2 regions of the Dyadobacter chenwenxiniae genome follow, and region 1 is predicted to be linked to the other one. Evidence: riboswitches for the same ligand, from Rfam matches in the RefSeq annotation. Region 1 holds a riboswitch; the other holds the start of a gene.
What was found. Region 1 has a riboswitch for thiamine pyrophosphate ahead of thiS (sulfur carrier protein ThiS). Riboswitches for the same ligand answer to the same signal wherever they lie in the genome.
Positions count from the first base shown of each region.

Region 2: linked by a shared signal. The riboswitch ahead of MUK70_RS25645 (TonB-dependent receptor) and the one ahead of thiS (sulfur carrier protein ThiS) in region 1 are both predicted to bind thiamine pyrophosphate.

Region 1 covers NZ_CP094997.1:2,927,527-2,932,249, forward strand. The annotation lists gene MUK70_RS12400 (RraA family protein) at 1-741, shown strand, start outside; gene MUK70_RS12405 (bile acid:sodium symporter family protein) at 805-1,911, shown strand; gene MUK70_RS12410 (GNAT family N-acetyltransferase) at 1,958-2,461, opposite strand; TPP riboswitch at 2,604-2,699, shown strand; gene thiS (sulfur carrier protein ThiS) at 2,769-2,972, shown strand; gene thiC (phosphomethylpyrimidine synthase ThiC) at 3,015-4,723, shown strand, end outside.
Region 2 covers NZ_CP094997.1:5,985,012-5,989,734, forward strand. The annotation lists gene MUK70_RS25645 (TonB-dependent receptor) at 1-1,911, opposite strand, end outside; TPP riboswitch at 1,950-2,046, opposite strand; gene MUK70_RS25650 (hypothetical protein) at 2,147-2,371, opposite strand; partial or broken gene rocD (ornithine--oxo-acid transaminase) at 2,545-3,797, shown strand; gene MUK70_RS25660 (S41 family peptidase) at 3,804-4,723, shown strand, end outside.

The DNA of each region.
Region 1 (4,723 bases):
GAAGAAGCCTGGGTTGTGCTTCAAAATGAAGGATATAACTGCCAGTTCGACGGAAACTGGAAGATTTTAAAAGATGACATTGTCATTACTGGCCGCGCATTGACAGCCCAATTTATGCCTTCCCGCCCGGACGTTGAAAAGCTTGTAAAGGACCGCGGCAACAAGAATGGAATGTTAGGAAACACCAATTCCTGGCCTATCGACAAGCTTTCCAAAGGTGACGTTTATGTGGCAGACGGTTTTGGAAAAATCGCCAGCGGAACATTGATCGGCGACAATTTGGGAACCTCCATTTTCACCAAATCAGGCAATGGCGTGGTTTTCGACGCTTCCGTTCGCGACCTCGAAGGACTTTCCAAAATTCAAGGTTTCAATGCTTTTGTCAGAGATTTTGACCCGTCCTTTCTGAAAGACGTTTTCCTGACCGGCATCAACACGCCCATTCGCATTGGCCGCGCCATTGTGCTTCCGGGCGATGTGGTTTTGGCTAAAAAAGAAGGCGTGATTTTCATTCCCGCGCACATGGCCGAAAAAGTGATCCTAACCGCCGAATTCCTTACATTAAGGGACAAATTCGCGCTTCAAATGCTCCGTGAAGGCAAATTCACCCCAGGCCAGATCGACAACCAATGGACCGACCAGCTCAAAGAAGCCTTTCTGAAATGGCTCGACGGTAACCCGAAAGAAATCCCAATGAAACGCGCCGAGCTGGATGAATACATGAAAAAAAGAACCTGGTAACCTCTTTTGGAAGTGCCAGGGCACTTTGCGCTCTCTTTTCAATAGCATTATAACCACAATTATATGAATGTTTACAAGCTACTCGCTGGTGTCGCAGGTTTGTGTCTTCTCGTTGCGCTTTTCCTCGCATTCTCCGGAAACCTGCCGCAAGCCGGTCCCTTCTTTATTGCATTTTTTCTCGCCCTGGCCGTCAGTTTCAGGGGTTTTGAAAAGCTGAAAGGCTTTACTTATACAACCGTCATTTTTGCCGCAGTAACCACTGCACTTTACTTTCCGCAGCATTTCCAGACAGTAAACGGCTTTAAACTAGCCGCACTGATCACCCCACTGATCCAGATTATCATGTTCGGCATGGGAACTTCCATGAGCTTCGGCGATTTTGTAGGTGTTGTAAAAATGCCAAAAGGCGTGTTAATCGGCGTAGTAAGCCATTTTATTATTATGCCAACGATTGGTTTTACATTGGCAAACCTAAGCGGCTTCCCACCCGAAATCGCAGCCGGGATTATCCTCATAGGCTGCTCCCCAAACGGAATGGCTTCGAATGTAATTTCTTATCTGGCCAAAGCAAATCTCGCATTGTCGATTACTATCACCGCCATTTCTACAATGCTTGCTCCTATCGTAACACCGTTGCTAATGAGCGCGTTAGCAGGAGCTTTTGTTCAAATTGACACCTTGCATATGATGTGGGACATTATCAAAATGGTGATTATTCCAATCGGCGCAGGACTGTTATTCAATAAATTTTTCAGCGGCAAAGCGAAATGGCTGGACGACGCCATGCCAATCGTTTCCATGGCCGGAATCGCATTCATCATTGTCATCATCACCGCCGCCGGCCGCGATAGCCTCCTCACAATCGGACCGACATTGCTCCTACTTGTGCTTATTCACAACTTGTCCGGTTACACGCTGGGTTACTGGTCAGGGCGCTTGTTTAAAATGAGCGAAAGAGACTGCCGCACCATCGCCATAGAAGTAGGCATGCAAAATGGAGGCCTCGCCTCAGGCATCGCAAAAGAAATGGGGAAAATGGCCACCGTCGGCCTCGCACCGGCCATTTTCGGTCCCTTAATGAACATTACCGGCTCCATATTAGCATCCTGGTGGCAAGGTAAACCGACCGGGGACGAGGAGACTTATGTGGAGACTGGAAGGGCGCATTGAAAAAAGCTAGACTTGCTAAGTCTTAAGACTTAGCAAGTCTCTAGTCTCAATCCTCCTCCAACAACAACTGCATAAAAACCAGATCGAGCCACTGGTCAAATTTATAGCCCACCTCCTTCAAATATCCTTTCTCTACAAAACCATATTTCTTGTGAAATTCGATGCTGCCACGGTTGGTTGCGTCGATACCGGCGATCATGCTGTGGAGGCCGGATTCTCTTGCACGCTGGATCAGACTGCCTAAAAGTTTCCCTCCTACGCCCAGCCCTCTCGATTTTTCGTCCAGATAAATGGAATGCTCGACACTAAATTTGTAGCCGATTTTGGGACGGAAGATGTTATAGGAACCATAACCAATCACTTTCCCTTCCCTTTCCGCAACAATGACAGGCATACCATCATTGAACATTTTTTCAAACCATTCCTTCTGCTCTTCCAAACTCCGCGGCTCGTAATCGTAAATGGCGGTGGTATTTAAAATGGCGTGGTTAATAATTTCTAACAAGGAAGGCAAATCCTTAGGAGCAGCGCTTCTGATAATAAGATCCATCAAAATAACGTAGGTTCGATATAATTGGTAATATGAGCTTAAAGTTAGCCGATAATTCTTAAAATAAAAGTGCTTCCAATTCTGGAATCAGCACTGTTTTCTTTGGTTTATTTTTGATAATACATTTTTTGGAATAGCTTTGCCTAAACTTTAGGGGTGTCCCGATATGCGGACTGAGATAATACCCTTTGAACCTGATGCAGTTAGTACTGCCGAAGGGAAAAGTAAGAGATACTGCTATTGTATCTCAATGTATCTTTCCAAAAAAGGTCCATTCCTGAAGTTTTTCTCAAAAACACAATTCAGAATGGAAATTATCGTCAACGGTCAATCACGTGAATTTGCTGAACCGCTCTCGGTCCAGCAACTACTTTCTGCTCTTTTTCCTGATCAAATCAAAGGGGTCGCAGTCGCTGTAAACCAGTCTGTTATTCCGAAAATGGCATGGGCCGGTCACGCATTGCAGCCGTATGACCGCGTGATGCTGATCACCGCTACCCAAGGCGGCTAGCCTCCATTCTTCCCCATTTGTTTATCCTTAATCCAACATTTTATGAAAACTGAGAAAACGCCACAAAGCGGCAGTGTGACCACAGACCCGTTTCCAAATTCCCGGAAAATTTACGTAAAAGGCAACCTGTATAATGTGTCTGTGGCTATGCGGGAAATTGCATTGACCGACACGCGTTTGCACGGGAAAGCTGGTCAGGTAGAAAAAAACGCGCCGGTCACCGTTTACGATACGAGCGGCCCTTTTACCGATCCGAATGTGGAAATCGATGTTAAAAAAGGACTGCCTGCATTGCGGTCAGAATGGATAAAGGCGCGGCAGGATGTGGAGCAATTGGATAGCATCAGTTCTGATTACGGCAAGCAGCGGCTTGCAGATCCGTCACTTAACGCATTGCGTTTTGCACACATTACCAAGCCATTACGTGCCAGAGCGGGTGCTAATGTTTCCCAGTTGCATTATGCTAAAAAAGGCATTATCACCGCTGAAATGGAATACATTGCGATCCGCGAGAATCAGCGGATTCAGGAAAATTTATTAGAATTGAATGGTAAGGCGAGCTCGCTTGCGCATCAGCATCGCGGTCATAGTTTTGGAGCCAATACGCCGGTTAATTTCATTACGCCGGAATTTGTGCGCTCGGAAGTGGCAGCTGGCCGTGCGGTGATTCCCGTCAACATTAACCACCCGGAAAGCGAGCCGATGATCATTGGACGCAACTTTTTGGTCAAGATCAATGCCAACATTGGCAACTCTGCGGTGTCATCCACCATTGAAGAAGAAGTTGAAAAAGCCGTCTGGGCTTGCCGCTGGGGCGCGGACACTATCATGGACCTTTCCACAGGCAAGAACATTCACGAAACCCGCGAGTGGATTATTCGTAATTCGCCGGTTCCTATCGGAACTGTTCCGATTTATCAGGCTCTGGAAAAAGTGAATGGAAAAGCCGAAGATCTGACCTGGGAGCTATTCCGTGATACGCTTATTGAACAGGCTGAACAAGGTGTAGATTATTTCACGATTCATGCCGGGGTGTTGCTTCGCTACATTCCGCTTACTGCCAAAAGGATCACCGGAATTGTTTCGAGAGGCGGTTCTATCATGGCCAAATGGTGTCTGGCGCATCATAAGGAAAATTTCCTTTACACGCATTTTGAAAAAATCTGCGAAATTATGAAGGCTTACGACGTCGCGTTTTCACTTGGCGATGGATTGCGGCCCGGTTGCATTGCCGATGCCAATGATGCTGCACAATTTTCGGAACTGGAAACATTGGGTGAACTGACGAAAATCGCCTGGAAACACGATGTCCAGACAATTATCGAAGGTCCTGGCCACGTGCCCATGCATTTGATCAAAGAAAATATGGAAAAGCAGCTGGAACATTGCCAGGAAGCGCCATTTTATACATTAGGACCCTTAACAACCGACATTGCACCTGGTTATGACCACATTACATCAGCGATTGGTGCCGCAATGATCGGCTGGTTCGGGACGGCGATGCTTTGTTATGTGACACCGAAGGAACATTTGGGATTGCCCAATAAAAAGGATGTAAAGGATGGCGTAATAACTTACAAAATCGCTGCGCACGCTGCGGATCTTGCCAAAGGACATCCCGGCGCGCAATATCGCGACAATGCATTGAGCAAAGCGCGTTTCGAATTTCGCTGGGAAGATCAGTTTAACCTGTCGCTTGATCCCGAAACCGCCAAATCATTTCATGACGAAACATTGCCCGCAGAGGGCGC
Region 2 (4,723 bases), 3.1 Mb from region 1:
AATTGAATTTCCAACATCATTGATCTGGCCGGTCAAAACGAGTTGGTTTTTATAAGCCATCAAATAATAGTTCGCCGAGAAAGCCCAGATGCCGCGCTGCGTTTTGAAGCCCGCTTCCACATTCTGCAACTGCTCGCTTTTGGGAAACAAACCTGCCGTTGACGAAGTAAAATCATCCCGGTTAGGCTCGCGGTTTCCGACACTATAAGACGCATAAACAGAACTTTGATCTGCTAATTGATAGGTAAGTCCTGCTTTTGGATTAAAGAACGAGTAAGACTCATCGAATGCGAGCGCAATCTGATCATTGTCAGTGCCTTGAATGTTATGGTTTACGGTTCTGAACTGCAAATCTGCAAATGCATTCAATTTTGGCGTCAGCTGATAATAGAGCTTTCCGTAAATGTTGAAATCCTTCTTAACGCCTTTGCTGTAATAATATTGATGATCGTTTTCAACGTTTCCGGCGTTCCGTGCCCAGATGATGCGTCCGTAATGGTCGCCGTCATAATGGTTATAGCCACCGCCGAAGCTGGCAGTCAGCTTTTTGAAAGAATTGTATTCCAATGAAAAAGTGGAGCCGTAAAAGTAATTATCCAGCCAGCGGCGACGGATCAGATCCGTGCTGGTAAGCGTATCCTGGCCGATTACGACATTGGGTAAATTATAATTGCTGTATTCATCACCTACTCGCGATTGCTCATAATAACCCAGTCCGCGTACAAGAAATGCATTGAGATTAAAGATCCATTTATCGCTCAGATTATGCGAGGAAACAATCTGATAATGATCCTGACGGTAATTGTCCACCTCGTTTTTGTAAGTGTAGGAATTGTAAGTCCGGTTATCCGATTCCAGCAGGTTTTGCGCATCTTTTTCGCTCAAACCATTCCGATCAATGTAACTCAAAATCCCTTCGCGATCACCGCGTAACTTGGCTTCCGGCACGCCGTTCCAGGATTGGTAAGTCCGCTCGTTTCCGGAAAACACATTCACCCGCACAAAGCTCTTTTTACCAAAAAATCCACCCGACAAATAATAAGAATGCAATTCCGAAGAAGCCCGGTCCACATAACCATCCGACGAAACACGCGACAGCCTTGCGTCAAACGTAAATTTATCCTTAATCAGCCCGGAACCGACTTTTAATGTGTTTTTGAACGTGTTGAAAGACCCGTAAGAATTGTTCAATTCGGCGTAAGCTTCCTGCCGGAAAGCATTGGTGTTAATGTTCACCGTTGCCCCAAAAGCGCCTGACCCATTTGTTGAAGTGCCTACGCCGCGTTGAATCTGAATGCTACTAACCGAAGAAGCGAAATCCGGCATATTCACCCAAAAAACGCCCTGACTTTCCGCATCGTTATACGGAATGCCGTTCACTGTCACATTGATGCGCGTTGCATCCGAGCCGCGTATACGAATGCCCGAGTAACCCACACCCGCGCCTGCATCACTCGTGCTCACGAGCGAAGGCGTGAAGTTGAGCAGAACGGGTAAATCTTGTCCAAGGTTTTGTTTGTCAATGGCTTCCGCTGTGACCGTGCTGTATGCCATAGCGGATTTGTCATTGGCGCGGGTTGCATTAATGATGACTTCATCGGCTTGGAAAGTGCTCTTGTTAAGCTTGATTTCCAGTTGGCTTTCAGAAGAAATGGGCAGTTTCAAGGTTTGATAGCCAATGTAGGAGACTTCCAATGTGGAAATATTCTCAGAAATGTTGCGCAGATTGAAATTCCCCGCGCCATCGGTTTGCGTGCCGCGGATATCGCTGGCTTTAATGGTCGCTCCGGGCAATGCTTTTCCATCTTCCGCGTCCGTAACACGGCCGGAAATGGATCGTTGTGCAAACGCAGAACTGAATGGTAATGTGCTGATTATGAATATAAACAGATAGGTAGTAACGTTTCGCATTGCGATTTTTTGGTTACAACAGGCAGGGGCCACCTATCAAATGGTTGCTTTTTCTCTCCCTACGCCGGCATTACCCGGATCAGGTCATATGGGTTTGATCTCAGCCCGTTCGGTAGGGCACCCCTTGAGATTATGCTGCAAAGCTACGCCGGATCAGCGGATGATTCAAGCTTTGTTAAATTATTGTTGTCTTTCTAACCACTTTTCCGGACTCTGACTTGTATGGAAATGCTTATTAAAGACTCTTTTCAATTTCATCCATAGCTGTGTCAAAGTCAATCGCTTCCTCAGGATTTTTCTTGAAGCTTACTAACCTGTCTGAAACAATATCTTTATGCCATTGCAGAACGTTGTCTGTTTCCTCATGTTCAATGTCGGCATTCAATGCGTTCCATTCTGTAATCGGAATGTAAACACCTATTGTAACACCTTGGCTGTCTGAAATATATTGGAGTTTCATAAGCTTTGCTTTATTTGTAAGAATCATCTTTTGTCCAAAGTAATGACTCCGGTCTTTTACAAACATAAACATTTAAAAGTGAAGGGGCGATTGGCTCAATCTCTGAAACTTCACCTTCTTTTCCTTATTTTTACATAACATACAAAACCAACCTGACTACATTAAATTTAACAATGGCTAACTATACAGACACAATTGAAATGAATGCTTCGCAGCAGGCGATGGAGCTGGAATATCGCTATGGGGCGCATAATTATAAGCCGATGCCGGTGGTTCTGGAACGTGGGCTGGGCGTGCATGTCTGGGATGTGGAGGGTAAGCAATATCTGGATTTCTTGTCTGCATATAGTGCGGTCAGTCAGGGGGCATTGCCATCCGAAAATAATTGACGCAATGATCGCGCAGGCGCAAAAGCTAACGTTGACTTCCCGGGCTTTTTATAATGATAAGCTTGGGGAATGTGAAAAGTCTTTGTGAATATTTTGGTTTTGATAAAGTCCTTATGATGAATTCCGGTGTGGAAGGCGGGGAAACTGCTTTGAAACTGACGCGGAAATGGGCTTATAAAGTAAAGGGAATTGAGCCGGACAAAGCCAAAACGGTTTACGCTTCGGGCAACTTCTGGGGAAGAACATTGGCAGCGATTTCCGCTTCTACAGACCCTTCCAGCACAAATGACTACGGACCGTTTTTACCTGGTTTTGAAATAATCCCTTTCGACGACCTGGAAGCTCTGGAAAATGCCTTCAAAGCCGATCCCAACATTGCAGGCTTTATGGTGGAACCGATTCAGGGCGAAGCTGGTGTTGTGGTTCCAAAAGAAGGTTATCTCAAAGGCGTCCGGGAGCTTTGTACCCAATACAATGTGCTCTTTATCGCCGACGAAGTGCAAACGGGCATCGGGCGCACAGGAAAGCGTCTTGCGTGCGACTGGGAAGGTGTTAAACCGGACATTCTGGTTTTGGGAAAAGCCCTTTCCGGCGGCGTAATGCCTGTTTCGGCTGCATTCGCGGATGATGAAGTGATGCTGACCATTGCACCCGGCGAGCACGGCTCCACATACGGGGGAAATCCTTTGGCCTGTGCGGTTACGGTTGCTGCATTGCAAGTGGTTATAGACGAAAATCTGGCTGAAAATGCGGAAACAATGGGTCAGCTTTTCAGAAATAGAATGCGTGATTTACAAAAACAATGTTCTCTTATTGAGGTCGTTAGAGGAAAGGGTTTGTTGAATGCAATCGTAATTAATGATACTGAAGACAGCCACACCGCAATGGATCTTTGTTACAAAATGATGGAAAAAGGATTGCTGTGTAAACCAACGCACGGAAACAAGATCCGGTTTGCGCCGCCTTTGGTCATTAACGAAGAACAGATGAACCAGGCATGTGATATTATTGAGCAGGTATTTTTAGCAAATGCGTAGCCGTTTATGAAAATAAAACTATTACTGGCCATTCTTTCCATCAGCGCGGCAGTGCTTTCATGCAAAGAGAAAAATGTAGACCCTGCCACTGACACGGAAACCAATCAATGGATCTACGAAAATATGAAATACTGGTATTACTGGAATGATAACATGACCACGAAGCCAGATTATTCCAAAGAGCCCGCCTCATTTTTCGAGTCGTTGCTTTACAGATATGACGCTGCATTACGTCCCGATGGCGACCGGTTTTCCTGGATTCAGGAGAGTGCGGAGGAACTGGAAGCGTCCCTGGGAGGTCAATCAAAAGCTTCGGGAATGGAATATAAGCTTACCTACTTCCCGACTGGCAGCCAGAACGTGATCGGCGTCGTGCTTTATGTGCTTCCGGATTCTCCCGCGGCCAAAGCAGGCTTCAAGAGAGGCGATATTTTTAGCAGCGTGAGCGGCCAGAAACTGACGGGCTCCAATTACAGCAAACTCCTTAATTCCCAGGAAAGACTGACTTACACGCTGGCGACTATCAATGCAGAAGGGACTTTGACAGAAGGAACAACAACACGCGACATTACGCCCGTGGTTTTACAGGAAGATCCTGTTTTCTTTGACACAACCTATAACATTGGTACGAATAAAATTGGCTATGTCGTTTACCACCAGTTCATTCCGGAGCCTTACCAAACCAATAACAAGCAGTATGACAAAAAGCTGGACGACATTTTCAACTCGTTCAAGAATGCAAATGTTAATGCGCTGATTGTTGATCTGCGCTATAATCCGGGCGGTTATGTGAGTTCTGCAACGAATCTGGGGAGTTTGATTGCGAAAGCGACCGCCAATGATGTTTTTTATTACAAGGAATACAACACGGAGGTGACGGAAACGAACATGAAGAAATATGGAGAATCCTATTTTTACGACAAGTT